2 regions of the Nocardioides sp. Leaf307 genome follow, and region 1 is predicted to be linked to the other one. Evidence: predicted binding sites of a transcription regulator. Region 1 holds the regulator's gene; the other holds the start of a gene.
The links. Region 1 encodes LexA, which represses DNA repair genes until DNA is damaged. Its sites were predicted from a motif close to TCGAACANNTGTTCGA; they were not measured.

Region 1 (15,506 bases):
GGGTCAAGCACATCTTCCGCACCCTCACCGAGCAGTGGTCGGTGCTGGCCACGCTCACCCCCAGCGAGTACGGCGGGTTCCGCGACGCCCTCGGCCCCTCGTCGGGCTTCCAGTCCCACCAGTACCGCGGGGTGGAGTTCATCCTCGGCAACAAGAACGCCCGCATGCTCCGCGTCTTCGACGCCAAGCCGACCGTGCGCGCCGATCTGCAGGACCTGCTCGACACCCCCACCGTCTACGACGCCCTGCTGGCCTTCCTGGCCCGTCACGGCCACGACGTGCCCGCCGACGTCCTGGGGCGCGACGTCCGCGAGGCCTGGGTCGAGCGGCCCGACCTCGTGCCGGTGCTCGCCGCCCTCTACGACGACCCGCGCACCCACTGGGAGGGCTACGCGATCTGCGAGGACCTCGTCGACCTCGAGGACGCCTTCCAGCTGTGGCGCTTCCGCCACCTGCGCACCGTGCAGCGCACCATCGGCTTCAAGACCGGCACCGGCGGCAGCTCCGGCGTCGGCTTCCTCCAGCGGGCGCTGGAGCTCACGTTCTTCCCCGAGCTCTACTCCGTACGCACGGGCATCGGCGGCGGCCCGTCGTGACGTCGCCGCGGCCGCTCCTCGCTGCGGTGTGGGTGGTCACCGGCAGCCTGGGCGGCTACCTGCTCATCGACTGGGGCCCCACGTGCGACACCACGTGGGCCGGCACCTACGCGCGACTCACCGGGTGGGCAGCGCACGTCTGCGGCGGAACGTTCCCCTTCACGCCCACCGTGCTCGCCTTCACCACCACCGGCTTCCTGGCCCTCGCCCTGATCGTCCAGCGGCCGGCCGGGAGCCGCGGCACCACGGCCCTCGGCCTCACGGTGGCGGCCCTGCCGCTCGTGACCACCCTGTCCCTGTTGGGGCTCGCCCAGGTCCCGTGACGGTCGGGATTCCTGAGGACGGCTCGGTCGCCGCTGCACCGCGCAAGCCCACCGTCACCGCACAGCAGCTGGGCCTCGTCGCGTCCGCAACGGCCACCGGCCCGGCCCCTCCGTGCAGGAAGGACCGGGCCGGTGGCGATGCGGGAGGCGTCAGCTGCAGCCGGACGTGCTGCCGCAGCCCTCGCAGACGTAGCAGGAGCCGGCGGGACGCATCTTGGTGCCGCAGGTGAAGCACAGCGGGGAGTCGATCGCGGTGCCGGTGATCTTCTCCATCAGCTCGGCGGAGGTGTGGGCCTCCTTGGCCGGCTGGGCCGGGACCTCGCGCTGCGAGGCGCCCTCGGTGTCGTGGGTGACGACACCCTCGACGGTCTCGGGCTCGGCGACCGGCGCCGAGGCGACCGGCTCGTCGATGAGCTCCGCGGCGCCACCGGTCTCGACGACGGGCTCGTAGGAGCCGGTCTCGAGGTAGCGCTGACGCTCGTCGGCGGAGTAGATCCCCATGGCCTGGCGCTGCTCGAAGGGCAGGTAGTCCAGGGCCAGGCGGCGGAAGATGTAGTCCATGATCGACTGGCTCATCCGCACGTCGGGGTCGTCGGTGAGGCCGGCGGGCTCGAAGCGCAGGTTGGTGAACTTCGAGACGTAGGTCTCCAGCGGCACGCCGTACTGCAGGCCGATGCTGACCGCGATCGAGAACGCGTCCATGACGCCGGCCAGGGTCGAGCCCTGCTTGCCGAGCTTGAGGAAGATCTCGCCGAGCTCGCCGTCGGCGTGCGCACCCGAGGTCATGTAGCCCTCGGCGCCACCCACGGTGAAGGAGGTGGTGCGCGAGACGCGCGACTTGGGCAGACGCTTGCGGGTCGGGGCGTAGACGACCTTCTCGACGACCTTGGTCTCGACCGGGGCGGCGTCGGCGCTCTTGTTGGAGTCGGTGCCCTTGTTGTCGCCCTTGCCGCTCGACATGGGCTGGCCGACCTTGCAGTTGTCGCGGTAGACCGCGGTGGCCTTGAGGCCGAGCTTCCAGGACTGGAAGTAGACGTCCTCGATCTCCTCGACCGTGGCGGTCTCGGGGAGGTTGACGGTCTTGGAGATCGCGCCGGACAGGAACGGCTGGCAGGCCGCCATCATCCGCACGTGGCCCATCGGGGCCAGGGCGCGGGCGCCCATGGCGGTGTCGAAGACCTCGTAGTGCTCCTGGCGCAGGCCCGGGGCGTCGATGACGTGACCCTCGGCGGCGATGTGGTCGACGATCGCCTCGACCTGCTCGGGCTGGTAGCCCATCTTGCGCAGGGCGCGCGGGATGGTCTGGTTGACGATCTGCATGGAGCCGCCGCCGACGAGCTTCTTGAACTTGACCAGCGAGAAGTCGGGCTCGATGCCGGTGGTGTCGCAGTCCATCATGAAGCCGATGGTGCCGGTGGGCGCGAGCACCGAGGCCTGCGCGTTGCGGAAGCCGTGCTTCGCGCCGAGCTCCTGCACCTGGGCCCACGCGGCCGTGGCCAGCTTGTGGACCTGCTCGTCGGCGATGTGGACCGGGCGCACCGTGTCGTTGGCGGCCTGGTGCTTGCGCATGACGCGCTTGTGGGCGTCGGCGTTGCGGGCGTAGCCGGTGTAGGGGCCCACGACGCCGGCGATCTCGGCCGAGCGCTTGTAGGAGGTGCCGGTCATCAGCGAGGTGATGGTGGCGGCCATGGCGCGGCCGCCGTCGGAGTCGTAGCCCAGGCCCATGGCCATGAGCAGCGCGCCGAGGTTGGCGTAGCCGATGCCGAGCTGGCGGTAGTCGCGGGTGGTCTGGCCGATCGATTCGGTCGGGAAGTCGGCGAAGCAGATGGAGATGTCCATCGCGGTGATGATGAACTCCACGGCCTTCGCGAACAGCGCGCCGTCGAAGGTGTCGTCGTCCTTGAGGAACTTCAGCAGGTTGAGGCTGGCGAGGTTGCACGAGGAGTTGTCGAGCGACATGTACTCCGAGCAGGGGTTGGACGCGGTGATGCGGCCGGTCTCGGGGTTGGTGTGCCAGTCGTTGATGGTGTCGTCGTACTGCATGCCCGGGTCGGCGCACTCCCACGCGGCGGTGGCGATCTTGCGCCACAGGTCGCGGGCGTCGACGGTCTCGATGACCGAGCCGTCCTTGCGCGAGCGCAGGCCGAAGTCGGTGCCGTTCTCGACCGCGCGCATGAACTCGTCGGAAACGCGCACGGAGTTGTTGGCGTTCTGGTACTGCACCGAGGTGATGTCGTCGCCGCCGAGGTCCATGTCGAAGCCGGCGTCGCGCAGGGCGCGGATCTTGTCCTCCTCGCGCGCCTTGGTCGCCACGAACTCCTCGATGTCGGGGTGGTCGACGTCGAGCACGACCATCTTCGCCGCGCGGCGCGTGGCGCCGCCGGACTTGATGGTGCCGGCGGAGGCGTCGGCGCCACGCATGAAGGAGACGGGGCCCGAGGCGGTGCCGCCGGAGGAGAGCAGCTCCTTGGAGGAGCGGATGCGGGAGAGGTTGAGGCCGGCGCCGGAGCCGCCCTTGAAGATGAAGCCCTCCTCCTTGTACCAGTTCAGGATCGAGTCCATGGAGTCGTCGACCGAGAGGATGAAGCAGGCCGAGACCTGCTGCGGGGAGGGCGTGCCGACGTTGAACCACACCGGGGAGTTGAACGAGAAGTACTGGTGCACCAGCAGCCAGGTCAGCTCGTGCTCGAAGACCTCGGCGTCGGCCGGGGAGGCGAAGTAGCCGTTGTCCTCGCCGCCCTTGCGGTAGGTCTTCACGACCCGGTCGACGAGCTCGCGCAGGCTCTGCTCGCGGGTGTCGGAGCCGACGGCGCCGCGGAAGTACTTGGTGGTGACGATCGTGGAGGCGTTGACCGACCAGAAGTCGGGGAACTCCACGTTCTTCTGCTCGAAGACGGTGGCACCGGTCTTCCAGTTGGTCTGGACGACGTCGCGGCGCTCCCAGGTGATCTCGTCGTAGGGGTGCACGCCGGCGGTGCTGAACGTGCGCTCGAAGGTCAGGCCCTTGCCCGCCGCCGAGGCGCCGGTCTGGGCCCCGCTCATCGTCTCCGTCATGTGCTGCTCTCCCTGTGTCGCGTGCTGGCTGTGTCGCGTATTGGCTGTGTCGCGTGCTGGTCGTTGTGGTGCGTGGTCGGGCTCGTGTCGATGGTCGCGCTGACCACCGACACTCGGCGGGCGGACCGGCGTGGGGGTCGGTCCGGTGGGGAGGAGGTGGTGCGCCCGGCAGGCAGCTTCCCCACTGCCTGCCGGGCGGTCTGGGTCAGCCCGTGGTGGGCTGGGGGTCGCGCCCCTCGACCAGCTCGGTGAGCTGCTCGGCGCGGTGGGTGCGCAGCTGGGCGATCTCGGCCTCGAAGTCCTCGGCGGACTCGAAGGCCTTGTAGACGCTGGCGAAGCGGAGGTAGGCCACCTCGTCGAGCTCGCGCAGCGGCGCGAGGATGGCCAGCCCCACCTCGTGGGCGGGGACCTCGGCCTGACCGAGGCCGCGCAGGGCGTCCTCGACGGCCTGGCCGAGGCAGGCCAGGTCGTCCTCGGTGACCGGCCGGCCCTTGCAGGCCTTGCGGGCACCGGCGACGGCCTTCTCGCGGTGGAACGGCTCGGTCGCGCCGGAGCGCTTCACCACGGCGAGCGGCATGAGCTCGACGGTGGTGAACCGCTCCTTGCACGCCAGGCACTGCCGACGCCGGCGCACCGAGCCGCCGTCGTCGCCGACCCGCGAGTCGAGGACCTTGGTGTCGGCGTGGTGGCAGAACGGGCAGTGCACGACAGGTCTCCTCTCGGACGGGTCGAACGGACGGTGCGGGACGGCTGCGGGAGCGTGGCGGCGCGCCTGTGACACCCTCGTCGGGTGGCCAGGAGCTGTGGATAAAGCGGCCGGTCATGTGGAGAACACCGGGCCTGTTGTGAACCATCCACCCTGGCGCTGTGCACTAGATGTGGATAACTACATCCGTGTAAGTACTAGATGTAGGGGAACCGTACGCCCGTCGCGCACACCGCGCAACCTGTTCGGCGTGTCCCGCCGAGTCGCGTCGGGGGCTCCGCCAAACCCGCAGGTCAGCGGGGTACGACGGTGACCGCACGGTGGTCCGTACCGACCGCGGTCCGGGCGTGTCGCGGCTCCACGGGCTCGACGGGGCTCCCCGTCCTGCCGCATGGGGTGAGCCGGTCGGTGCCCCGCTCGGCCTAGCGTCCGTGCCATGAGCGAGACGATGCGAGCCATGGTGGTCAAGGCCAAGAGCCAGGAGTTCACCCTCGAGGAGCGCCCGGTGCCGACCCCGGGACCCGGCGAGGCCGTGGTGAAGGTCGCAGCCTGCGGCGTCTGCCACAGCGACATGTTCGCCCGCGAGGGCGTCTACCCCGGCGTCAGCTTCCCCGTGGTGCCCGGCCACGAGGTCGCCGGCTCCGTGCACAGCCTGGGCGAGGGCGTGCAGGGCTGGAGCGAGGGCCAGCGCGTCGGCGTCGGCTGGTACGGCGGAGCCTGCGGCTGGTGCCGCCCCTGCCGGATGGGCGCACTGATCGCCTGCGAGAACACCCAGATCCCCGGTGTCCAGCGCGACGGCGGCTACGCCGACTACGTGCTGGTGCCCGCCGCGGCCATGGCCGCCATGCCCGAGGAGCTCGCCCCCGAGCTCGCCGCCCCCCTGATGTGCGCGGGCGTCACGACCTACAACGGCCTGCGCCGCACGGGCGCACGCCCCGGCGACCTGGTCGCCGTGCTCGGCGTCGGCGGCCTGGGCCACCTCGGCGTGCAGTACGCCGCCAAGATGGGCTTCCGCGTCGCCGCAATCGCCCGCGGCACCGAGAAGGCCGACCTCGCCCTGGGCCTGGGCGCGCACACCTACATCGACTCCACCGCCACCGACCCCGGCGAGGAGCTGGCCAAGCTCGGCGGCGCCCGCGTCGTGCTCTCCACCGTCACCAACGGCGACGCCGTCGCCTCGACCATCCCCGGCCTGGGCGTCGACGGCGAGCTGGTCGTGGTCGGTGCGGCCGAGCAGCCGATCCCCGTGCCGGCCGCCGCCCTCATCCCGATCAACGGCTCCGTGGCCGGTCACGCCTCGGGCACCGCGGCCGACAGCGAGGACACCCTGAACTTCAGCGCCCTCACCGGCGTCGAGGCGCAGATCGAGACCATGCCGCTGGAGCAGGCGAACGAGGCCTACGCCCGGATGATGGCCGGCGACGCCCGCTTCCGGATGGTGCTCACCGTCGGCTGACGATTCAGGCGCGACCGGCCAGCTGGGCCAGCTCGCGCCACCACGCGACGCGCGTGGGCCGACCGTCGTAGTCACGACGATGGTTGGCCCCGCTCGTCCCGGGCAGCACGAAGACCTGCGCGGTCCCGACGTACCAGTCGTGGGCGCCGAGACGGGGGTGCGCGCGTCGACTCAGCGCACGCGCGGCCTCGTGGGCGACACCCTTGCTGGTGAAGGCCAGCCAGTCGGGCCGCCAGCGCTCCACCTTGGCGACGAGCTCGTCGACCTCGACCCACCGCGGGTCCCAGTGGCCGACCAGGTCGGTCAGGCCGAGACCGAGGGTGGCCACGTCACGGTCCTCCTCAGGGCGCAACCGACGCGGCGAGAGACCGGACAGGTGCACCGACTCCCAGAAGGAGTTGCCGGGCGAGTCGTAGTAGTGCTCCCGGGTGCGGGTCGAGTCGGCGCCGGCCAGGCCGCAGAACACGATCGCCGGCTCCGTGGCCACGATGTCGGGGAGGACCTCCATGCCCCCCACCGTGCCAGCCACCGGGTCAGGGCTCCGGGTCCGGGCTTCGGGTCGACGGGCGCGACGCGATGGTGGTGTCGCGCTGCGAAGTCCCTGCCGATCGGACAGAATGAGCCCGTGGCGACAGCGGGCAAGCGAGCGGGCTCGCGCAAGGGCACCCGGGCGCCCCGCCAGCTGCGCCCGCGCCTGCTGGCGCTGGCCCTGGCCGTGACGGCGGCCGTCGTGGCCTGGGGCTACCTCGTCTACGCCGCGATCGACTTCGGCACCGCCGCCCGCGACGGCGACTCCGGCTCGTGGGCGTTCCTCGCCCTGGCCTCGGTCGGAGCGGTGGCGTGCCTCTTCGTGGGCCTCTTGCTGGTGGCACGCCTGCTCCGCGAGCTCGGCATCACCACCGCACCGACCGGTGCCGCCCCGGACGGCAGCGGCGGCGAGGACCTCGAGCCGGCCGCGCCCCGCCCACCCGGCGGACGCCGCGCCGCGCGCTGACCGGCCGGCAGCACCCCTGGACGGCAGAGGAGGGCGGGCCCGGTGGGGCCCGCCCTCCTGCACTTTCCCCGCTGCTCACCGGCCGGGGTCGAGGCGACCGGTGATGTCGATGGGGGCGCCGACGACGGCGCCCGAGGTCACGCCAGCGGGATGCGCAGACGCTGGCCTGCGGCGACCATGCCGCCGTCGAGGTCGTTGAGCTGCTGGATCTCGGCGATGGTTGAGCGCACGTCACCGTCGTCGGCGACGTCGGCCGCGATGTCCCACAGCGTCTCGCCAGTGCCGACCACGATCACCTCGGTGGGCTGCGCCTGCGAGGTGGCCACCGACCCGGCGGCCAACCACACGCCGACGGCGAGGATGGCCAGGAGCGAGAGCGTGAACACCACGAGTCGCCCACGCCGGGTCAGCCGCACGTGGTGCGTGGCGACACGGGATGCGGCGGGGTGCTGGATCGTGGTGCTCATGGGGACCTCCTGGGGAAGGGGGCGGTCAGCCGTGGGGTGGAGCTCGAGGTGGACGAGGTGATGTCTAGTGGTGACCACCGACAGTCCTGGAGGACCGCCGTCGAGCACCGGATCGACCACACGTTCGATCGAACATGTGTACGACGTTAGATCACGCGTTCGAACAGCACAAGGGGGTCGGACGAACATCTGTTCGACCGCCCGTCCGGCACGGAGGCCCGGACCCGCGGGCCTCGGGCGTCGCGAACGGTCCGACACGCCGTTCGAACAGGTGTTTGAAACCCTCGGGGCCTCCTGGCATGGTGAGCACATCGCCCGACCGGGCGACCAGCGACACCGATCGGTGGCACCGACCAGCGGAGAGGCAGACGATGGCGACCAAGGACACCCGGGGGCGGACCGGGGGCGGTCCCACGGAGGGCCCGACCGACGGCACGGCGGACGGCACGGTGACCGAGCTGCCCGACGGTGCACCCGACGCCACCGGCCTCACCCCGCGGCAGCTGCGGGTGCTGGCCACCATCCGCGACGCGATCGAGAAGCGCGGCTACCCGCCGAGCATGCGCGAGATCGGCAACGCGGTCGGCCTCACCAGCACCTCGAGCGTCGCCCACCAGCTCAAGGTGCTCGAGGAGAAGGGCTTCCTCAAGCGCGACCCCAACCGGCCCCGGGCGCTGGAGGTCTTCCTGCCCGAGGTGATGGCCGCCCGCCGGTCGATCTCGGCGGCCGAGGAGAGCGGTTACGACGAGACCGGTGTCGGCGACTCCGTGCCGGCCGCCACCTACGTCCCGGTCGTCGGCCGGATCGCGGCCGGCGGCCCGATCCTGGCCGAGGAGCAGGTGCAGGACGTCTTCCCCCTGCCCAAGCAGCTCGTCGGCGAGGGGCAGCTCTTCCTGCTCGAGGTCGTGGGCGACTCGATGATCGACGCGGCGATCTGCAGCGGCGACTACGTCGTCATCCGCAAGGAGCAGACCGCCGACAACGGCACCATCGTCGCCGCCCTCATCGACGGCGAGGCGACGGTGAAGACCCTGCAGCGCAAGAACGGCCAGGTCTGGCTGCTGCCGCACAACGAGGCCTACGACCCGATCGACGGCACCCACGCCACGATCCTGGGCGTCGTCACCGCGGTCCTGCGCAGTGTCTAGCCCGCCGCCGCACCCACCCGGGACACCCCGGGGCCGGCCCGTCCTCCCCGCGGAGGACGGGCCGGCGTGCGTGTCGGCGACCCGTGAGAGCCTGGAGCGAGAGCCGGAACCCTCGACCCACTGGAGTGCCCGACGTGCGCCTTCGTCCCCTGTCCGCCCTGCTCCTCGCGGGCGCCCTGTCCGTCTCGACCCTGACGGTCTCGGCCCTGCCCGGCACGGCCGTGGCCGCCCCCCAGGTCGACCTGCCCGAGGTCCCCGGGCTCCCTGGGCTCCCTGGGCTGCCCGGTGTGGACGGGACCGAGACGCCGGACGAGCACGCCCTCGCGGCCCTCGCAGTGGTCGAGACGCTGGTCGACCCGGCGACCAGCCCCGCGGAGGCCCAGCAGACCCTCACGCAGGCCGGCGAGGCCGACCTCACGGGGGCGCTGCGCGACCTCGCGCTGAGCATGGACGCCCTCTCCCCCGCCGACCGCGCGGAGGCCGCGGCCTACCTCGCCCGTCCGACCGACAGGCGCGGCGACGGCTACCTCGACTACGAGGACGACACCGTGCAGCGCGTCTGCACCGACGACCTGTGCGTGCACTACGTCGTCGGCGGCGCCTCGGGCAACAACGTGCCGGCCAAGGACGCGAGCGGGGGCGCCGGTGGTGCGGGCAACGGCGTCCCGGACTACGTCGACTTCGCGCTCTCGACCCTCCAGGACGTGCACGACACCTACGCCGGCGCGGGCTACCGCACGCCGCTGCCCGACGGCGCCAAGGGCGGCGACGCCCGCACCGACGTCTACCTCGGCGACGTCGGCAGCATGAGCTTCTACGGCTACTGCACCTCCGACGACGACGTGCCCGACGACGCGCGCGCCGTGCCCGCCTACTGCGTGCTCGACAACGACTACCGCACCGGGCAGTTCCCCACGAACCTGCCGACCGAGAACCTCCAGGTGACCGCGGCCCACGAGTACTTCCACGCCGTCCAGTACGCCTACGACGCCGGCGAGGACGGCTGGCTCATCGAGGCCACCGCCACCTGGGCCGAGGACGAGCTCTTCGACTCGGTGAACGACAACGTGCAGTACCTCGCCGACAGCCCGCTCTCCCACCCGCGGCAGTCGATGGACCGCGACGAGGACCTCGCGGTCTACGGCGACTGGATCTTCTTCCGCCACCTCACCGAGCGCCACCCCGCCGCGGTCGGTGGACTGCCCGTGCTGGTGCGCAAGATCTGGGAGCGCGCCGGCGCCGCCGCCGGCGACCGTGACGAGTACTCCACCCAGGCCGTCGAGCAGGTGCTGCGCCGCCAGCACGACGTGTCCCTGAGCGAGTCCTTCGCCCGCTTCGCCGACGCCAACCTGCGCCCCGGCCGCGCCTACGCCGAGGGCAGGGCGCAGTCCTACCCCAACGCCCCCCTGTGGAAGCGCACGACCCTGACGGGCTCGAAGCGCTCCGTGGGCGCCCAGCAGGTCTACCTCGACCACCTCAGCAGCGCCAGCCAGCGCTTCACCCCGGGTGCCGGCCTCGGGGGCGGCTGGCGGCTGCGACTGTCCCTCGACCTGCCGTCTCGGACTCGGGGCTCCGCGGCGGTCGTCACCGTCGTGCCCACCTCCGGCACGCCCTCCACACGGGTCCTGCGGCTGGACCGCGCCGGTGACGCCGCCACCCGGGTCGGCTTCTCCTCGGCCCGCACCTCCTACGTCGAGGTCACGCTGGTCAACGCCAGCACCCGCTACCGCAACTGCAGCAACGGCGGGACGAGCACGTGGCCCTGCGGTGGTCGCCCGGTCGACGACGGCCTCCGCTCCACCCTCACCGGGCGGGTCGTCCCTGCCGGGTGACGGGACCGCGCCCGGCAGGTGAACGATCGGTGCGGGTCGCGGCGAGGCCGTCACGGCGCCGCCGCCGCGTCGTTGAACGCGTCGTGACCACGAGCGACACCGCCCCGCAGCCCTCCCGCGACACCGGCCCGACCGGCCCGGCCGGCCCGACCGCGACCGCTCCGGCCCCGCGCCGGCGTACGGTCCTGGCCGGGGGTGCGGTCGGCGTCGGCACCCTCGGCCTGCGCGTCGGCTCGACCGGAGCCGAGGCCGCCCCGCCCCGCGCACGCCGCGCCCGCGTCTTCCGCCACGGGGTGGCCTCCGGCGACCCGCTGCCCGACGCCGTGGTGCTGTGGACCCGGGTCACCCCGACCCCGGGCAGCACCCCCGGATCGGGCCGGGGACCCTCCGTCGAGGTGGTCTGGGAGGTCGCCACCGACACCCGCTTCCGCCGCGTGGTGCGCCGCGGCCGCGTGCGCACCGGGCCCAGCCGCGACCACACCGTCAAGGTCGACGCCACCGGCCTGCGCCCGTCGACCGAGTACTACTACCGCTTCCGCCTCGACGGCCAGGCCAGTCGCACCGGTCGCACCCGCACCGCCCCCGCACCCCAGGCCTCCCCCGACCACCTCCGCTTCGGCGTGGTGTCGTGCGCCAACCTCCAGGCCGGCTTCTTCTCCGCCTACCGCGGGCTCGCCGCGCGCGAGGACCTGCACGCGATCGTCCACCTCGGCGACTACCTCTACGAGTACGGTCCCGGCGAGTACGGCATGGGCGCCGACAACCTCGACGTGCGCCGCCACGTGCCCGACCACGAGATGGTCTCGCTGGCCGACTACCGCCAGCGCCACGCGCAGTACAAGCAGGACCCCGACCTCCAGGACGCCCACGCCCGCTACGCCTGGATCGTCACCTGGGACGACCACGAGGTCACCAACGACCAGTGGCGGGGCGGGGCGGAGAACCACACCCCCGGCACCGGCGAGGGCGGTGAGGGCGACTACCGGCGCCGGCGGGCCCGCGCGCACCGCGCCTACGACGAGTGGATGCCCGTGCGCATGGACGGCACGGCCGCGCTGGGCGACGGCGCCCGGCTCTTCCGGCGGCTGCGCTTCGGCACGCTGCTGGAGATCAGCATGCTCGACCTGCGCACCTACCGGGACCAGCAGGTGGCCACGCCGGCGGTCGACCCGGCCGTGAGCGACCCCGACCGCACGATCACGGGCGCGCGCCAGATGGCCTGGCTCAAGGACTCCCTCAGCCGCGACCACCGGCCGCAGTGGAAGGTGGTGGGCAACCCCGTGATGATCGCGCCGGTCACCTTCGCCGACCTGCCCGACGCGCTGGTCCAGCCGGTCAACGACGTGACGGGGCTGCTGCCCGGCGACGGTGCGCCCTACAACGTCGACCAGTGGGACGGCTACACCGCCGACCGCCGTGAGGTGCTGACCCACCTCGACGACCACCAGGTGAAGGACACCGTGTTCCTCACCGGCGACATCCACTCCGCCTGGGCCTGCGAGCTGCCGCTCGACACCTCCACCTACCCGGTGGTCGGCGACTCCCTGGGCGTGGAGTTCGTGTGCACCTCGGTGACCTCCAACAACCTCAAGGACATCACCGGCACCCCGCCGGACACCACCTCCACCCTGGTCGAGCAGGTCATCCTGGCCAACAACCGCCACATCAAGTACCTCGACTTCGACGACCACGGCTTCTCGGTCCTCGACGTCACCCCCGCCCGCGCCCAGATGGACTGGTACGTCATCGGGGCCCGCGACGACCGCGACACCGCGATCACGTGGTCGGTCTCCTTCGCCACCGCCGCCGGCACCAGCCGGATCGAGCAGGTCGACGCCCCCGTCGGGGGTGACGCCTGATGTGCACGCCCACCCCCCACGCTGGCCACCACGACAGCCGCGAGGAGCGCCCCTTCGCCCGCGGCCTCGGCGAGCTGCGCACCGGTCGGCGGACGGCGATCACGGCCGGCGCCGCCGGACTGCTCTTCTCCACCCTCGCCGGCACGCAGGCCGCCCGGGCCGCCGGCGGGGCCGACACCCGCAGGCGGGCCTACGTGATCGTCGTCGACGGCTGCCGGCCCGAGGAGATCGACAGCGGCCTGACCCCGAACCTCCACGCCCTGCGCGGCGGCGGACTGCGCTTCCCGCGCGCCTCCTCCATGCCGGTCATGGAGACCATCCCCAACCACGTGATGATGATGACCGGCCAGCGCCCCGACCGCACCGGCGTGCCGGCCAACGCGATCCTCGACCGCGAGCTCGGCGCGATCCGCGACATGGACCGCGCCGGCGACATCAAGGTGGCGACGGTGATCGAGCGGCTCAACCGCCGCGGCCTGCGCACGGGCACGGTGCTGTCGAAGGAGTACCTCTACGGCGTCTTCGGCGAGCGCGCCACCCACCGCTGGGAGCCGATGCCGATCATCCCGGTGGCCGGCTACGCCCCCGACGTCTTCACCATGCAGGCCACGCTGGCGATGGTGGACGAGGTCGACCCGCACCTGGTCTTCGTCAACCTCGGCGACATCGACCGCTTCGGCCACTCCGACCTCACCGGCACGACCCTCCAGCTCGCGCGCCGCACCGCACTGGCGGCCACCGACGCCCTGGTCGGTCGGTTCGTCGAGGAGCTCAAGAGCTCGGGGCGCTGGGAGCACTCGATGCTCGTCGTGCTCGCCGACCACTCGATGGACTGGTCGCTGCCCACCCAGGTCGTCTCGCTGCAGGCCCCGCTCGAGGCCGACCCCTTCCTCGCCGGCAAGGTCGTCATCGCCGACAACGGCGGCGCCGACCTCGTCTACTGGACCGGCCCGTCGAGCCAGCGCGCCGAGGCCGTACGCCGCATCCGCGCGATCGCGGAGGAAGCCGAGGGCGTGCTGAAGGCGTGGGACCGCCGCGCCGAGTGGCTGCGCCTGGGCCCCGAGGCCGGCGACGTCGTGGTCTTCTGCCGGGCGGGGTGGCGCTTCAGCGACCCCGACCCGCTGACCTCGAACCCGATCCCCGGCAACCACGGGCACCCGGCCACCCGGGCCATCCCGTTCTTCCTCGCCGGCGGCCACCCGCGGGTGCCGCGGGGGAAGACGTCCTCGGCCCACGCCCGCACCCTCGACGTGGCCCCCACCGTGGCGTCGTTCTTCGGGCTGCCGTCGGGCGCGGCGCTCTACGAGGGTCGCGCCCGGGTCTGAGCCCTCAGCCGGCGGCGAGGCGCGCGAGGGCCTTGCGGACCACGGCCGGGTCGGTCGTGGTCCACATCGGCGGCAGGCTGGCCTTGAGGAAGCCGCCGTAGCGGGCGGTGGCCAGCCGGGGGTCGAGCACGGCCACGACGCCGCGGTCGCTGGTGGTGCGGATCAGCCGGCCGGCGCCCTGGGCCATGAGCAGGGCGGCGTGGGTGGCGGCGACCTGCATGAAGCCGTTGCCGCCGGCCTTGTCGGCGGCGCGCTGCCGCGCGCTCATCAGCGGGTCGTCGGGCCGCGGGAAGGGGATCCGGTCGATGAGCACGAGCTGGCAGGTCTCGCCGGGCACGTCGAGGCCCTGCCACAGCGTGAGCGTGCCGAAGAGGCAGGTGTGGGGGTCGGAGACGAACTGCTTGGCCAGCTCGGGCAGCTGAGCGTCGCCCTGCGCCAGCGTGGTCAGGTGCGGCAGCCGCTCGCGCACCGCCTCGGCCGCGGCCTCGGCGGCCCGGCGGCTGGAGAAGAGCCCGAGGGTGCGGCCGTCGGCGGCGTCGACGAGGTCGACGATCTCGTCGAGCTGGGCCTTAGCGAGCCCGTCGCGCCCCGGGGGCGGCAGGTGGCGGGCGACGTAGAGGATCGCCTGCTGGCCGTAGTCGAAGGGGCTGCCGACGTCGATCCCGCGCCAGGGCAGCGCCCCCGAGCCGGTGACGTCGCTGCCGACGTCGACGCGCTCGGAGGGCTTGAGGCCCACGCCGGTCGCGACGTTGGCGAAGTCGCCGCCGAGCATGAGGGTGGCGCTGGTGAAGACCACTGTCTTCTCCGAGAGCAGCTTGTCGCGCATCGGGCCCCACACCTGCAGCGGCGCGACGTGGAGCCGCGGGGGGATGCGCGAGGCCCCGGCCTGGCCGCCCTCGTTGAGCCAGAGCACGTCGTGCTCGGAGAGACCCGCCATCCGCTCGGCGGTGGTGAAGACCTCCTGCACCGAGCCGCGGGCCTGCGCGCGCCCGGCGTCGCCGCCCTCGCCGGCCTCCTTCTGCTCGCGGGGGTAGGCCGACAGGCAGGTGCGCGCGGCGTCGCGCACCAGCTCGAGGGCGTCGCCGAGCTGCTGCGGCAGCTGCTCGAAGCGCCCCGGGGTGGCGGCGTCCATGGCGTCGCGCAGCGCGCCGGCGGCGTCGGCGAGGTCGTCGGCCTCGCTGCCGTCGACCCAGCGCTGGGAGCGGCGCGCGGCGCGCTCGACGTCGCCGACGGCCAGCTCGTCGGTGGCGGCCTGGGTGACCCGGGCGGTGAGCTCGTGGGCCTCGTCGATGACCACCGCGTCGTAGTCGGGGATCATCGGCACGCCCTCGATGGCGTCGATGGCCAGCAGCGAGTGGTTGGTGACGATGAGGTGGGAGCGCTGGGCCTTCTCGCGCGCGAGCTCGACGAAGCACTCCTGGCCGAAGGGGCACTTGCTGGCGCCCAGGCAGTCACGGTGGCCCACGCTGACCTGGCGCCACTCGCGGTCGGTGTGGCGCGGCGCGGCGTCGCGCTCCCCCGACCCGCCCCGCTCGGCCTCCTCCTCGGCCCAGGCCCGCAGCTCGAGGACCTTCTGGCCCATCGAGCCCTCGGGCATCTGCACCAGCGCGCCCTGGTCGTCGGGCACCCCCTCGCGGATGCGGTGGAGGCAGGCGTAGTTGGAGCGGCCCTTGAGCACGGCGTAGGAGGTGTCGACGCCGGGCTGGTCCTTGACCGCCTCGACCAGGCGGGGCAGGTCGCGCTCCA
Region 2 (15,506 bases), 1.0 Mb from region 1:
CTCGCCCCGGTGCTCGAGCAGCAGCGCGAGGCCCGGCGCGCCGAGAAGGCGCAGCGCTCCGCGGAGTCGAAGGCGGCCAAGGAGAAGCTGGTCGCGGAGGCCGAGAAGCTCGCCGAGGGCACCGACTGGCGCAACGGCGCCAACCGCCTGCGCGACCTGCTCGAGCAGTGGAAGGCGCTCCCCCGCATCGACCGCGCCTCCGACGACGCCCTGTGGCGCCGCTTCTCCACCGCCCGCACGGCCTACACGCGCCGCCGCAAGAGCCACTTCGCCGAGCAGAACGAGAAGCGCGAGTCGGCGCGCGTGGTCAAGGAGCGGCTGGCCACCGAGGCCGAGGCGCTCGCCGACTCCACCGACTGGGGCCCGACGTCGGGCCGCTACCGCGACCTGATGCGCGACTGGAAGGCCGCCGGCCCCGCGCCCAAGGACGCCGACGACGCGCTGTGGAAGCGCTTCCGCGGCGCCCAGGACACCTTCTTCGGTGCGCGTGACGCCGCCAACGCCGCGCTCGACCAGGAGTTCGCCGGCAACGCCGTCGTCAAGGAGCAGATCCTCGTCGAGGCCGAGGCGCTCGTGCCGGTCACCGACCTCGACGCCGCCAAGCGCACCTTCCGCGACCTCGCCGACCGGTGGGACGCCGCCGGCAAGGTGCCGCGCGACCGGATGAAGGAGCTCGAGGGCCGCATGCGCGCGGTCGAGCAGGCCATCCGCGGGGTCGAGGACGACCAGTGGAAGCGCTCCGACCCCGAGAAGTCGGCCCGCGCCTCCGACATGGTCGCCAAGCTCGAGTCGGCCATCGCCCAGGTCGAGGCCGACCTGGAGAAGGCCCGCGAGAAGGGCGACCAGAAGAAGGTCGCCGACCTCGAGGACAACCTGGCCTCGCGCCGACAGTTCCTCGACATGGCCCGCCGGGCCAGCGCCGACTTCTCCGGCTGACCTCGGTCGGCCCCGGCTGAGCGCGGGGGCCGACGCGTCCTACTGACCGTTGAGACCTCTACCTGACCGTCACGACTGTCAGGTAGAGGTCTCAACGGTCGGTAAGAGATCGACCGGCGCCGCGGCGCGGACTACTGGGTGACGCGGTAGGCGTCGAAGACGCCGGGGACGCCGCGCACGGCGCGCAGCACCGTGTCGAGGTGCTTGGTCTCGGCCATCTCGAAGGTGAACCGGCTCTTGGCCACGCGGTCGCGCGTGGTGGAGAGGTTGGCCGAGAGGATGTTCACGTGGGCGTCGGAGAGCGCCATCGTGATGTCGGAGAGCAGCCGGGCCCGGTCGAGGGCCTCGACCTGGATGTTGACCAGGAAGGTCGACTTGGAGTCCGGCGCCCACTCGACCTCGAGCAGCCGCTCGGGCTGCGACTGCAGCGAGCTGGCGTTGGTGCAGTCCTGGCGGTGGACCGAGACTCCCCCGCCCTTGGTGACGAAGCCGAGGATCGCGTCGGGCGGCACCGGCGTGCAGCACTTGGCGAGCTTGACCCACACGTCGGGCGCGCCCTTGACCACCACGCCGGCGTCGCCGGCCCCGGCGACCTTGCTGCGACCGCGCCGGCCCGTGATCGTCACGGCCTCGGCGAGGTCCTCCTGCGCGCCCTCGCTCCCGCCGTGCAGGTCGATGACGCGGCGTACGACGGCCTGGGCCGAGAGGTTGCCCTCGCCGACCGCGGCGTAGAGCGCGGAGACGTCGCTGATCTTGAAGTGCTCGGCGGCCAGGGTGAGCGACTCGTGGGACAGCAGCCGCTTGAGGGGCAGCCCCTCCTTGCGCATCAGCTTGGCGATCTGCTCCTTGCCCTGCTCGATCGCCTCCTCGCGCCGCTCCTTGGTGAACCACTGGCGGATCTTGGAGCGGGCGCGCGGCGACTTCACGAAGGTCAGCCAGTCGCGCGAGGGACCGGCGTTGACCGACTTGGAGGTGAAGACCTCCACGACGTCGCCGTTCTCCAGCGTCGACTCCAGCGGCACCAGCCGGCCGTTGACCCGCGCGCCGATGGTGTGGTGGCCGACCTCGGTGTGCACGGCGTAGGCGAAGTCGACCGGGGTGGCCCCCGAGGGCAGTGCGATCACGTCGCCGCGCGGGGTGAAGACGTAGGTCTCGGCGCGGTTGATCTCGAAGCGCAGCGACTCCAGGAACTCGCCCGGGTCCTCGACCTCGCTCTGCCAGTCGAGCAGCTGGCGCACCCAGGTCATATCGCCGCCGGTCTGGCCGGGCTCGGCGCGACGGTCGGTGTCGAGGCCGGCGCGGCCGTCCTCCTTGTACTTCCAGTGCGCGGCCACGCCGTACTCGGCGCGGCGGTGCTGGGAGAAGGTGCGGATCTGCATCTCGACGGGCTTGCCCTGCGGACCGATCACCGTGGTGTGCAGCGACTGGTACATGTTGAACTTCGGCATCGCGACGTAGTCCTTGAAGCGCCCCAGCACGGGGTTCCACCGGGAGTGGAGCACGCCGAGGACGGCGTAGCAGTCGCGGTCCTCCTCGACCAGCACGCGGATGCCGACGAGGTCGTAGATGTCGGAGAACTCCCGACCGCCCAGGATCATCTTCTGGTAGATGGAGTAGTAGTGCTTCGGGCGACCGGTGACCTTCGCCTTGACCTTCGCCTCGCGCAGGTCGGCCTCCACCTGGTTGATGACCTCGGCCATGAACTGGTCGCGCGAGGGCGCCCGCTCCGCGACCATCCGCACGATCTCGTCGTAGATCTTGGGGTGCAGCGTGGCGAACGCGAGGTCCTCCAGCTCCCACTTGATGGTGTTCATGCCCAGCCGGTGGGCCAGCGGGGCGTAGATGTCGAGGGTCTCGCGGGCCTTGCGCTCCTGGGTCTCCTGGCGCACGAAGCGCAGGGTGCGCATGTTGTGCAGCCGGTCGGCCAGCTTGATGACCAGCACCCGGATGTCGCGCGACATCGAGACGATCATCTTGCGGATGGTCTCGGCCTCGGCGGTCTCGCCGTAGCGGACCTTGTCGAGCTTGGTCACCCCGTCGACGAGGAGCGCGACCTCCTCGCCGAAGTCCTTGGTCAGCTGCTCGAGGGTGTAGTCGGTGTCCTCGACGGTGTCGTGCAGCAGGGCCGCGGCCAGCGTCGGCTCGGTCATGCCGATGCCCGCCAGGATGGTCGTCACCGCGAGCGGGTGGGTGATGTAGGGGTCGCCGCTCTTGCGCATCTGCGAGCCGTGGTGGTGCTCGGCGGTGGCGTAGGCCCGCTCGAGCAGCGCGAGGTCGGCCTTCGGGTGGTTGGCGCGTACGGCACGGAACAGCGGGTCGAGCACGGGGTTGGTGCCGCTCTGGCCGCTGCGCGTGCCCATCCGGGCCAGCCGGGAGCGCATGCTGCGTGACGACGGCGCCTCGACCTGGCGGTGGTCGGCGACGCGGTCGGGGCGCCGCGGGGGCGTGCGGGTCGGCTGGCGCGGCGCGCCCGGGCGGTCGACCGGAGTGCCGGGCTCGACACGCGGCGCAGGGCCGGACGAGGACGGGGAAGAGGCGGCGTCCGCCGCGGCGCCCGGGGAGGAGTCGGCGGGGCCGGGCGCACCGGACCCGGTCTGCGGGGCCGTGCGCTCCTCGGTCACCTGGTCAGTCTAGTCCGTGGCCGGGCCGGGTCAGACCGTCATCAGCGTGGTCACCGGCAGCTCGCCGAGCGCCTCGCGCCACGGCAGGAAGGACAGGTCCATCAGCACCGCCACGCCGACGACGCTGCCGCCGCACTGCTCGACCAGCTGCTGGGTCGCGCGCGCCGTGCCGCCGGTGGCGAGCACGTCGTCGACGAGCAGGACGCGGTCGCCGGGGGCGATGGCGTCGCGGTGGATCTCCAGCGTGGCCTCGCCGTACTCCAGGGAGTAGGAGACGCCGTGGGTCTCACGGGGCAGCTTGCCCTCCTTGCGCACCGGGACGAAGCCGGCACCGAGGGAGAGCGCCACCGGCGCGGCCAGGATGAAGCCCCGCGCCTCCATGCCGACGACCTTGTCCACCACGCTGTCGGCGCCCGAGCGCCCGGCCGAGGCCAGCGCGGCCACCACGGCGCTGAGGCCGTCGTGGTCGGCGAGCAACGGGGTGATGTCCTTGAACACCACGCCCGGCTCGGGGTAGTCGGCCACGTCGAGGATCAACCGGGCCAGGGCGTCACGGGCGGGGGCGAGTGGGTCCTCGCCGGGCGAGGTCACTTCTTGCCGCGCTTGGAGCGGGTCTGGCGCGAGGGCTGCTGCCGACCGGCGGCGCGGGAGTCGGCGACCGGACCCCGCGACGGGGGCACCACCCGACCGCGTCCCACCGCCTCCGAGGCCCGCGGGGGTGCGGTGCGCGGGGCGTTGCCGGCGATCTGCGGCCGGTCGCGGTCGACGACCGGGCGGTCGGCCGGGTCGGTGCCCGGCTCGTCCTCGACCGGCATGTCCTCGGCGAAGCTCGGCACGGTGGCGTAGGGGTCGGCCATGGCCCGGGCCCGGGCCTTGGCGCGCTTCTCCTCCAGCTTGACCTCGGTCTCCGAGGACTTCATGTGCACCAGCAGGCGGGGCGCCAGGAAGATCGAGGAGTAGACACCGACCGCCATGCCGACGAACTGCGAGAGCGCCAGGTCCTGCAGGGAGCTCGCGCCCAGCTGCACGGTGCTGACGTAGAGGATCGCGCCGATCGGGATGAGCGCGACGATCGCGGTGTTGATCGACCGGACCAGCGTCTGGTTGACCGCCAGGTTGGCGGCCTCGGCGTAGGTGTAGCGGGTGCGGCGCAGCTCGGCCGACGTCGTGTTCTCGCGGACCTTGTCGAAGACGACGACGGTGTCGTAGAGCGAGAACCCGAGGATCGCCAGCAGACCCGTGACAGCCGACGGTGTCACGGGGAAGCCGGAGAGGGCGTAGATGCCGATCGTGATGGCGATGTCGTGGAAGAGCGCGACGAGCGCGGCCACCGACATCTTCCACTCGCGGAAGTAGGCCCAGATGAAGAGCACCACGAGGATGAGGAAGATGACTACGCCGAGCACGGCGCGCTGGGCGACCTGCTGGCCCCAGCTCGGGCCGATCTCGGTCTGGGAGATCGCGTCACCGGACGCGCCGGTGACGTCGTCGATGATCTGCAGGATCGCGTCGTTGTCGGCGTTGGAGAGGTTCTCGGTCTGCACGATGAGCGCGTCGCGGCTCGAGGTCGTGACCGTGGGCGTGCCCGCGGCCTCGATCCCGGAGTCGGCGATCTCCTGGCGCAGCTCGTCGGCGGTGTCCTGGGTCGCGGAGCTCGCAGCGACGTCGACGTCGAACTGCGTGCCGCCGGTGAACTCCACGCCGAAGTTGAGGCCCTTGAGCAGCACGATGGCGATCGCCGCGGCCACGAGCAGCACCGAGACGAGGTACCAGGGGCCGCGCTTGTTGACGAAGTCGATCGACTTCCGACCGCCGTAGAGGTCGTTGCCGAGCCGTGAGAACGTGCCCATCAGGCCTTGCCTCCTGCCGTGGCCGGGACCCGGTCCATGCCCAGGGTCTCGGGGCTGAGGCCGGAGAGCCGACCGCCGCCGTTGAAGAACGAGTAGCGCGCGAGGTAGGACACCATCGGCTTGGTGAACCAGAACAGCACCGCGAGGTCGATCAGCGTCGAGAGGCCCAGCGCGAAGCCGAAGCCCTTCACGACGCCGGTCGCGAAGATGTAGAGGACCGCCGCGGAGAGCAGCGAGACCACGTTGGCGGCCAGCCGGGTGACCCGGGCGCGCTGCCAGCCCGACTCGACCGCGACCCGCATCGACTTGCCCTCCCGCATCTCGTCGCGGATGCGCTCGAAGAAGATGATGAAGGAGTCGGCGGTGACACCGACCGCGATGATGAGACCGGCGATGCCGGGCAGGGTCAGCGTGAAGCCCGCGCCGGCGCCCAGGAGCAGGACCATGGCGTAGGTGATGGCCGCCGCGACGGCGAGCGAGCCGACGACCACCAGGCCCAGGCCGCGGTAGTAGACCAGGCAGTAGAGCATCACCAGGAGCAGGCCGGCCGCGCCGGCGTAGATGCCCGCGCTGAGCTGGCTGCCCGCGAGCGAGGGGCCGATCGTCTCGACCGAGGTGTCGCCGAAGGCGATCGGCAGCGAGCCGTACTTCAGGCTCGTGGCCAGGCTGTCGGCCTCCTCCTCGCCGAAGTCGCCGGTGATCTGGGCCTCGCCGTTGAGGATGGGGGTGTCGATGGTGGGCGCGGAGATCACGCCGCCGTCGAGCACGATGGCGAAGGGACGCTCCTGGCCGGCCAGGGCCTGGGAGACCTCGCCGAAGGTGTCGGTGCCCTCGCCGTTGAACGACAGGGTGACCGCCCAGCCGACCTGGCCCTGCGGGATGCCCGCGGCGGCGTCGGTGAGGTCGGTGCCCTCGATGATCGAGCTCGACAGCAGGTAGGGGATGCCCTCGTCGTCGCAGGTGATGAGCGGCGTGGCCGGGTCGTCGGGCATGGCCTGGCCGGTGCCCTCGGCGGGGCACTGGTACGCCGTGAACGCCTCGGCGCACGCTGGGGTGGGGCTGTTGATCCAGGCCAGCGGGTCGGCAAGGGTCTCGTCGTCGGCGGCTGCCGCCAGGCAGCTGTCGATCGCGGCCTGGCCGCCGGCGGCGGCGCCCGGGCCGGCGCTGCCCGAGGGCGAGGCGCTGCCGGAGGGCTGGGCCGAGGGGCTGGTGCTCGCACCGTCGCCGGCCTGGCCGCTGGGCTGGCCGCTGGGCTGGTCGCTGGGCTGGCCGTTGGGGCTGGGCGAGGCCGTGCCGGAGGTGAGCAGGTCGCGCTGGGCGAAGCCGGGAGCGGGGCGGTTGTTGCCGCTCTGACCGGCGCCGTCCTGCTGGCCGCCCTGCTGCTGGCCGTTCTGCTGACCGTTCTGGGTGCCGCCCTGCTGGCCACCCTGCTGGCCACCGGGGGTGGTGGCGCCGGGCACCTGCGTGCCGGGGTCGGTGCTCACCTGGCCGGCCGCGCCGCAGGAGGTGCCGAGCAGCGGGGAGCACGCGACGAGACGGAAGCGGAGCTGGGCCGTGCGCTGCACGGTCTCCTCGAGGTCGCTCTGGTCCTCGCCGGGGATCTCGACGGTGATGTTGCCGCTCGAGGTCGTGACCTCGCCCTCGGAGACGCCGGAGCCGTTGACGCGGTCGTCGATGATCTGGCGGGCCTCCTCCAGGTTCTCCTGCGAGGGGTCGCCGTCGGGGATCAGGACGATGCGGGTGCCGCCCTGGAGGTCCAGGCCCAGGGCCGGCTTCCAGGTGCCGGCCAGCGCGGTGAGCCCGTAGAGGATCGCCACGCCGAGGAAGAACACCACCAGGGTGCGGCCCGGACGGGTCGAGGGGCGCGCCACGTCAGCGCTCCTCGGTCTCGGCGCGGCCCTCGCCGAGGGCCGGCCCGTCGGTCGGGTCCTCGAGCGGGTCGTGGGCGGGGATGATCGAGCCGATCGCCCCGCGCACCACGCGGATCACGACGCCGTCGGCGATCTCGACCCCGACGTGCTCGTCGGTGATCTCGCGGACCTCGCCGAAGACGCCCGAGGTCAGCATCACCCGGTCGCCGACGGTGAGGGAGCCCTGCATGCGCACGAGCTCCTTCTGGCGCCGGGTCTGCGGCCGGATGATCAGCAGCCAGAACACCAGCGCGATCAGGATGATCGGCAGCAGGTTGACGAGCGTCGACACGACAAGACCTCTCGAGCAGGGAGTGGGTGCAGGGCCGCGGGACCCCGGAGGAGTCCCGGGGGCGACCGACGGCAAAGTGTAGCCGTGGCCCAGGCCACGTCGTGCACCACCGTGCCCGGCGGGGCGCGCACCGCCACACCCTCTCGGACCAGGTCGTGCGGGCCCGGCGCGCGGCGGTGGCGTGGCCACGCGGCGCGCGACCGCTCAGTCGTCGAAGAGCGCCGTGTCGGCCACCGCGGCGGGTGCGGCCAGGCCGAGGTGGTGCCAGGCCGCGCGGGTGGCGATGCGCCCGCGGGGGGTCCGGGCCAGGAAGCCGTTGCGCACCAGGAAGGGCTCGGCGACCTCCTCGACGGTCTCGCGCTCCTCCCCCACGGCCACGGCGAGGGTGGAGACCCCCACGGGGCCGCCGCCGAAGCGGCGGCACAGCGCGTCGAGCACGGCCCGGTCGAGCCGGTCGAGGCCGAGCTCGTCGACCTCGTAGAGGTCGAGCGCCGCGCGCGCCACGTCGAGGGTGACGACGCCGTCGGCGCGGACCTGCGCGAAGTCGCGCACCCGGCGCAGCAGGCGGTTGGCGATGCGCGGGGTGCCGCGCGAGCGCGAGGCGATCTCGCTGGAGCCGTCGGGGCGCAGCTCGACCCCGAGCAGGCCCGCCGAGCGGTGCACGATGCGGTCGAGCTCGTGGGGCTCGTAGTACTCGAGGTGGGCGGTGAAGCCGAAGCGGTCACGCAGCGGGCCGGGCAGCAGCCCGGCACGGGTGGTCGCGCCGACGAGGGTGAAGGGCGGGATCTCGAGCGGGATGGCGGTGGCGCCGGGCCCCTTGCCGATGACGACGTCGACGCGGAAGTCCTCCATCGCCATGTAGAGCATCTCCTCCGCCGGGCGCGACATCCGATGGATCTCGTCGACGAAGAGGACCTCGCCCTCGTTCATCCCCGACAGGATCGCGGCCAGGTCGCCGGCGTGGGTGATGGCCGGGCCGCTGGTCAGGCGCAGCGGTGCGGTCATCTCGTGGGCGATGATCATGGCCAGCGTGGTCTTGCCGAGACCCGGCGGGCCCGACAGCAGCACGTGGTCGGGCGAGCGCCCGCGCATCCGCGCCGCCTCCAGCACCAGGCCCAGCTGGTCGCGCACCCGGGCCTGCCCGACGACCTCGTCGAGGCTGCGCGGTCGCAGCGCGGCCTCGACCGCACGCTCGTCGCCCTCGGCCTCGGCGGCGGTCAGGGACCCGAAGTAGGCGTCCTCGGCGGCCGCGAGGTCCTCCTCGCGCACGTCAGGCCCTGCTCAGCGAGCGCAGCGCGGCGCGCAGGAGCGCCGCGACGTCGGGCACCGGCCCCGCCTCGGGGGCCACGGCGTCGACGGCCTTCTCGGCGTCCTTCGCCGACCAGCCCAGACCGACCAGACCGGTCGCCACCTGCTCACGCCACGGCTCGGCCGAGGCGGCGGCCGGCGCCGAGCGACCGCCGACGGGCGCGCCGAGGCGGTCCTTGAGCTCCAGGATGATCCGCTGCGCGCCCTTCTGCCCGATGCCGGGCACGCGCGTGAGGGTCTTGACGTCCTCGGCCGAGACTGCGCGGCGCAGGTCGTCGGGCGCGAGCACGGCCAGCACCGCCTGGGCCAGCTTGGGACCGACGCCGGAGGCGGTCTGCACGAGTTCGAAGCAGGCCTTCTCGTCGTCGTCGAGGAAGCCGAAGAGCGTCAGGGAGTCCTCGCGCACCACCATGCTGGTGGGCAGGGTCGCCGGCTGCCCCACGCGCAGCGACGCCAGGGTGCCGGGGGTGCAGAGCAGCTCGAGCCCCACGCCGCCCACCTCGAGGACGGCGCTGGACAGGCCCACCGTGGCCACCTGGCCGTGCACGAACGCGATCACCTGCTGCTCCTCCCGGCCGCGACCTCGGCGGCCTGCTCCAACGCGCGCCTGCGCGCCTGCTGCTGGACGGCCCGCTGGGCCCTGACCTGGGCGTCGACCTGCGCCTGCCGGTGGGCGCGCGCGCCGCTGGCCCCGACGGCGGCGTCGAGGCGCTGCTGGGCCCCGCCGCGCCAGATGTGGGTGATGGCCAGGGCCAGGGCGTCGGCCGCGTCGGCCGGCTTCGGCGGCGCGTCGAGGCGCAGGATCCGGGTCACCATCGCCCCGACCTGCTGCTTGTCGGCGCGACCGTTGCCCGAGACCGCGGCCTTGACCTCGCTAGGGGTGTGCAGCGCGATCGGCAGCCCGCGTCGCGCCGCGCACACCATGGCGATCCCGCTGGCCTGCGCCGTGCCCATCACCGTGCTCACGTCGGAGCGGGCGAAGACCCGCTCCACCGCGACGGCGTCGGGTGAGAACTCGTCGAGCCAGGCGTCCACGCCCTTCTCGATGGTGACCAGGCGCTCCGCGACCGGCAGGTGCGGGGAGGTCCGCACCACGTTGACGTCGACGAGGGTCAGCGGGCGGCCCACCGACCCCTCCACCACCCCGAGGCCGCAGCGGGTCAGGCCGGGGTCGATCCCGAGCACCCGCATCGCGCCTCCTGGTCCTCGCACCGGGCCTCGGTGGGCCGGCGTCGTGTCGAACATGTGTTCGCAGGCAACGCTACCCACCACGACCGACCTGCGCCGCGGCGACACGCGGGCCGGGCGCGGCCAGGGGGAACGAGGTCGGGCCCGGCCTCGGGTCAGGCGTCCTCGAGCTGGGCCATGACGTCGTCGGCCACGTCGAAGTTGGCGTAGAGGTTCTGCACGTCGTCGAGGTCCTCCAGGACGTCGACGAGGCGGAACATCTTGGCCGCGGCGTCCTTGTCGAGCGCGACCTGCATGTCGGGCACGAAGGAGGCGTCGGCGGAGTCGTAGTCGATGCCGGCGCTCTGCAGCGCGGTGCGCACCGCCACCAGGTCGGTGGGCTCGGAGACGACCTCGAAGGCCTCCCCCAGGTCGTTGACGGCGTCGGCGCCGGCCTCGAGGGTCGCCTCGAGCACGTCGTCCTCGGAGACGGTCTTCCCCTCCTGCTGCGCGGGCACCACGACGACGCCCTTGCGGTGGAAGAGGAAGGACACCGAGCCCGGGTCGGCCAGCGAGCCGCCGTTGCGGGTCATGGCGGTGCGGACCTCCATGGCGGCGCGGTTCTTGTTGTCGGTGAGGCACTCGATGAGCATCGCGACGCCGGAGGGGCCGTAGCCCTCGTACATGATCGTCTGGTAGTCGGCGCCGCCGGTCTCCGCACCGGAGCCGCGCTTGACCGCGCGGTCGATGTTGTCGTTGGGCACCGAGGACTTCTTGGCCTTCTGGATGGCGTCGTAGAGCGTCGGGTTGCCGGTGGGGTCACCGCCGCCCATGCGGGCCGCGACCTCGATGTTCTTGATCAGCTTGGCGAACATCTTGCCGCGCTTGGCGTCGATCGCGGCCTTCTTGTGCTTGGTGGTCGCCCACTTGGAGTGCCCCGACATGCGTTCCCTCTTCCCGTCCGTCCACGCCCTGCTCCCGGCGCACCGGGGCGGTCGTGCTTGTCGAAGTGCTGCGCCGGCCGGTCAACGCTCCCGGACCAGGTCGAGGAACAACCCGTGGATGCGGGTGTCCTCGCCGACCTCGGGGTGGAACGAGGTGGCCATGAGCGGGCCCTGCCGGACCGCGACGATCCTACCCACGGCCGGACCGTGCGCCACACGCGCGAGCACCTCGACGTCGTCGTCGACGGCCTCCACCCAGGGCGCCCGGATGAAGACGGCGTGCACCGGGGAGTCGAGGCCGGCCACGTCGAGCGGGCCCTCGAAGGAGTCGACCTGGCGCCCGAAGGCGTTGCGGCGCACCGTGACATGCAGCCCGCCGAGGGTCTCCTGCCCGGGCGCGGCGTCCTCGACGCGGTCGGCCAGCATGATCATCCCCGCGCAGGTGCCGAGCACCGGCAGGCCCTCGGCGATCCGCTCGCGCAGCGGTCCGAGCAGGTCGAAGACCCTCGCCAGGCGGATCATCGTGGTCGACTCGCCGCCCGGCACGACCAGTGCGTCGACGGCGGCCAGCTCCGCCGCGCGGCGTACGCCGGTCGCCTCGGCCCCCAGCGCACGCAGCGCGCGGACGTGGTCGACCACGTCGCCCTGGAGGGCGAGGACTCCGATGCGGGGTGACGGCACCGGGCGATCGTAGGGCCGGGCCCGGAGCCCCGCGCGGGCAGGTGGGACCGCGCGGGGCGGGTCAGGTGGTGGAGAAGGTGCTGGTCGCGGTGGTGGCGTTGCCGGCGGCGTCGACGGCACGGACGGTGAGGGTGAAGGCCGCCGCCCCGAAGGTGTTGGGATAGGCGGACTCGGGCGAGCCCGGCACCCGCCAGGCCGTGCCGCCGACCAGCGTGGCCGGCTGCTGGCCGAGCAGGCAGGTGGCCGAAGCCCACGCCGACCCGTTCCAGCACACCGTGCTCGCACCCGGGCCCGTGCCGCTGCGCCGCTCCAGGCGGTAGGTGACCTCGGTGGTGGCGACGTTGTCCGACGTGGAGCCGCAGGCCACCCCGCCCGCCGGGCAGCCGGCGGCGACCTTGGTCGAGAACGAGCTGGACGAGGAGGACGTGCCGGTGGTCGGGAAGCCCACGGCGAGCGCGGGGGCGACGGTGTCGGAGGAGCCGGCCACCGGCACCGCGACCCGGTCGGACTCCTTGCTCCAGGCGGCGCCGACGGTGGCGACGAGGGAGTAGTACGTGGTGGCGAGCAGCGGCGCGCCCGCGTCGGAGCAGGTCGTGGTGGGGGCCGTGGTGGCGCAGGCCTGCACGCTGGTGCCGCCCGTGGGCGCGCTCCAGCGCAGCACCCGGTAGGTGCCGGCCGTGCCGGTGCCCGCCGGTGTGGCCGCCCAGCTCAGGGTCACCGCGCCCGCCAGCGAGCGGCTGCCCACCGGCGAGGTCGGCTTGGCGATCGCCCCACTGGTGAGCTCCCCGCTGCTCGCGGCGGCGGAGTCGGAGAAGGCGGCCAGCGTCGCGCGGGGCGACGCCCCGAGGGCCGCGCCGACGCCCAGCCCCAGCAGGAGCGCGAGCACGACAGCGGCGAGGCGGCTCACGGGGCGACCTGGCTGGCGGCGAGCGCGAGGGAGACCGTGCTCGGCGCGGTCTTCGACTGGAAGGTGTCGGCGGTCTCGAAGGGCAGGGTCACCTTGACGCAGAGCGTGGTGGAGGCGGCGACGTCGAGCCGGGTCGCCGTGGTGGGCGACAGCGGCGTGCCGCCGGAGCACCCCTCGGTGCGGGGGTAGGTCGCGTCGTCCCCGGTCTGCGTCGACCCGGCGACCACCTCGACCACCAGCGGCGTGGCCAGGTCGCCAGCCTTGGTGGCGCTGGCGCGGAAGGTGAAGGGCGCGTCGCCGGCGTTGCGCACGGTGAGCGTCGCGGCGACGCTCTCCCCCGGCACCATCGTGGCGAGCGCGAGGTTGGTGACGGTGTGGGCGGTGGGGTTGCCCTGGGCGCCGTCGACGGTGAGGTCGAGGCGCCCGGTGGTGAAGGAGCCGCTGGCCACGGTGTCGGTGTCGCTCCAGAAGGCGAAGGTGCCGTTGCTGCCGGCGCCCAGGACCAGTCCCCCTGCCAGCGCCAGCGCCGCCCAGCCCTTGGTGGCCCGACCGTGCCGCGGCGCCACCGCCCGACGGCGCCCCGTGGGTCGGGGGCGCGCGGGCCGGGACGGCCGCCGGGTCCGGCGGTGCTCAGCCACGGAGCACCACCGTGTCGTCACGGAAGCCGTTGACGTCCTGGGTCAGGCGGAGCTCGAGGGACACGCGCGATCCCCGGCCCTGGGTGCGGTTGCCGGCCGTGTAGGCCAGGGCGGCGACGACCCGCACGTGCACCAGCCGGCCCGGGCGCAGGTGGTAGGCGAGCACGACCGGGGCGGTGCGCCGCAGCGACCCCTCCACCCGGGCGAGGCTCCGCGTGAGGTCGCGGCTGGGAGCGCCGCGACGGGCACGACCCGCCACCCGCACGCTGAACCGGTCGGCCGCGAGCAGCGGCCTCGCGCCGCGCGAGGCGACCGTGAGGGTCAGGTCGGCCGGCACCGGACCGTCGTTGCGCACCCAGAAGTCCCCCGCGCGCCGCTCCCCCGGCACCCAGCGGACCCCGCGGCCCCACACGGGGCCGTCCCAGGCCGAGACGAAGGCGCGGTCGCGCGACACGGCGAGGTACGACGACACGTCGGTGTCGCGCAGCGCCGACTCCTCGGCCCGGCTCGCACCCGCCCCGGGCGGCCCGGCTGCCGGGCGCATCGCGACGGTGCTCACCGGCAGCGCGACCAGGACGGCGGCGACGAGCACCGTGCGGAGGCGACGGGCGTGCGACACGGTGGCTCCTCTCCTGGGTCGGTCGGGCGGGCGGTCGAACGGACGGGCGGGCGGCGGCGCATCCGCGGACGATCGCGGTGTGCGGTGCAGGTCAAGCGGTGGAGGTCAGGCGGTGCGCAGGTGGGTCGGGCGCGGGCGGCGACCCCGCTCGCGGGCGGCTCCGGCGAACATGGCGCCGGCGTAGGCCAGCAGCCCACCGCCGACGACCCACACCGCGACCTGGCGCTGGTGGCCGGTGAGCAGCGCGTTGACACGGCCGAGGTGCGGCACGGCGTACCAGACCTCGCCGCGCAGCTGCGCGGCCTCGACGGGCTCGGCGTCGGGCACCGGGTTGGCGTCGCCCTGGGTGGTGAGCAGCCGCCGGCCGGTCAGGTCGTAGGCCACGCCGACGACGCGGTGGGTCACGACCTCGGGCCGTCCGGACTCCAGCTGGAAGGTCACCGGCGTGCCCGGGCCGACGTCGGCGGCGTCGACGGGCCTCACCACGACGAGGGTCCCCGGCGGGTAGGTCGGGGCCATCGACCCGGTGAGCACCGTGTAGGGCGTCGCCCCGACCACCCGTGGCACGACGACCCCGGCCGCGACGACCGCCGCGACCGCGAGCAGCACGGTCCAGGCGGCGACCTGCCCCGCCCAGCCCCGCGCTGTGCCGCGGCTACGGCTGCGGCTGCGGCTGCGGCTGCGGCTGCGGCTGCTCATCAGGCCGGGTTGGGGTTGTCCTGCACCAGGGACACCGTGAGCGCGTCGACCGCGGCGATGAGGTTCTGGGTGTCGTTGGCGTTCTTGGTGGTCGCGTCGCCGTACGGGAAGGAGACCGTGATGGCCGCGCTCAGCGTGTCGTTGTCGTTCGAGCGGGTCAGCTTGCCCCCGGTGAACCCGCTGGTGGTGGTGTAGGTCGCCGCCGCGGTGGCGTCGAGGGTGGACGTGCCCGGGTCGGACGACGTCTTGCGGACGGGGATCGACGCCGGCAGGGTCGGCGTCGCCGACAGGTTGTCGCCCTTGGCGAGCACCGTGAAGGTGCAGGTCTTCGTGATCCTGTCGCCGGGGACGATGGCGGTGACCACGGTCCCCGCCTTGGCGTTGCCGCTCGCGTAGGTCCAGCTGGTCGCGCACGCGCCGTCGGTCAGCTTGATCTCGCCGCTGGCGAAGGACCCGGGCTGGACGGTGTCGCTGTCGGTCCAGTAGGCCAGCGAGCCGGCGCCCCCGAGCAGCAGCACGGCGGCGGTGGACGCCGCGAGGGCACCCTTGGTGGTCTTGTTCATGAGGGGCTCCGGTCGGTGGGTGGCGGGCAAGACACCTCCTCAACGGGCCCGTCGCGCCGGGGTCATGGCCCTCCGACGGAGATGGTCATGACGGGTCAGGGGTTCTGCCCGACCGGCGCCGCACCGGCCCGGACGGACTACTCACCGGCTTCCGTGCGGGCCAGGACGGGACTCGGGTGCGGTGGCGCGGGTCAGCCGCAGAGACTCACGACGACGAAGGTGTAGGTGCGGGTGGTCGAGGGCACCGAGGACCAGGTCACCGACGGGTAGGCGACGTGGGCCCGCACCCAGGCCGTGCCCCCGCTGAGCAGACCCACGAGGTCCACCGAGGTGCCGGTCGTGGTGACCGATCCGGCTCCGCCGTCGTAGGA

Region 2: a site for LexA is predicted at 10,155-10,170, ahead of ruvC (crossover junction endodeoxyribonuclease RuvC). Genes of this name have one in related genera too.

Annotation. Positions count from the first base shown of each region.
Region 1 is NZ_LMNY01000002.1:1,134,224-1,149,729, forward strand. Features, by position in the region: gene ASF50_RS14595 (tryptophan 2,3-dioxygenase) at 1-596, shown strand, start outside; gene ASF50_RS14600 (hypothetical protein) at 593-919, shown strand; gene ASF50_RS14605 (vitamin B12-dependent ribonucleotide reductase) at 1,070-3,973, opposite strand; gene nrdR (transcriptional regulator NrdR) at 4,179-4,679, opposite strand; gene ASF50_RS14615 (alcohol dehydrogenase catalytic domain-containing protein) at 5,116-6,135, shown strand; gene ASF50_RS14620 (mismatch-specific DNA-glycosylase) at 6,140-6,643, opposite strand; gene ASF50_RS14625 (hypothetical protein) at 6,761-7,129, shown strand; gene ASF50_RS19310 (LysM peptidoglycan-binding domain-containing protein) at 7,267-7,596, opposite strand; gene lexA (transcriptional repressor LexA) at 7,968-8,744, shown strand; gene ASF50_RS14640 (MXAN_6640 family putative metalloprotease) at 8,879-10,576, shown strand; gene ASF50_RS14645 (alkaline phosphatase D family protein) at 10,660-12,435, shown strand; gene ASF50_RS14650 (alkaline phosphatase family protein) at 12,435-13,760, shown strand; gene ASF50_RS14655 (ATP-dependent DNA helicase) at 13,765-15,506, opposite strand, start outside.
Region 2 is NZ_LMNY01000002.1:91,256-106,761, forward strand. Features, by position in the region: gene ASF50_RS09720 (DUF349 domain-containing protein) at 1-936, shown strand, start outside; gene ASF50_RS09725 (RelA/SpoT family protein) at 1,068-3,317, opposite strand; gene ASF50_RS09730 (adenine phosphoribosyltransferase) at 3,588-4,148, opposite strand; gene secF (protein translocase subunit SecF) at 4,145-5,407, opposite strand; gene secD (protein translocase subunit SecD) at 5,407-7,278, opposite strand; gene yajC (preprotein translocase subunit YajC) at 7,280-7,609, opposite strand; gene ruvB (Holliday junction branch migration DNA helicase RuvB) at 7,814-8,830, opposite strand; gene ruvA (Holliday junction branch migration protein RuvA) at 8,880-9,476, opposite strand; gene ruvC (crossover junction endodeoxyribonuclease RuvC) at 9,473-10,108, opposite strand; gene ASF50_RS09765 (YebC/PmpR family DNA-binding transcriptional regulator) at 10,261-11,028, opposite strand; gene pdxT (pyridoxal 5'-phosphate synthase glutaminase subunit PdxT) at 11,110-11,709, opposite strand; gene ASF50_RS09775 (hypothetical protein) at 11,771-12,616, opposite strand; gene ASF50_RS09780 (TasA family protein) at 12,613-13,182, opposite strand; gene ASF50_RS09785 (hypothetical protein) at 13,247-13,873, opposite strand; gene ASF50_RS09790 (signal peptidase I) at 13,979-14,572, opposite strand; gene ASF50_RS09795 (alternate-type signal peptide domain-containing protein) at 14,572-15,165, opposite strand; gene ASF50_RS09800 (hypothetical protein) at 15,327-15,506, opposite strand, start outside.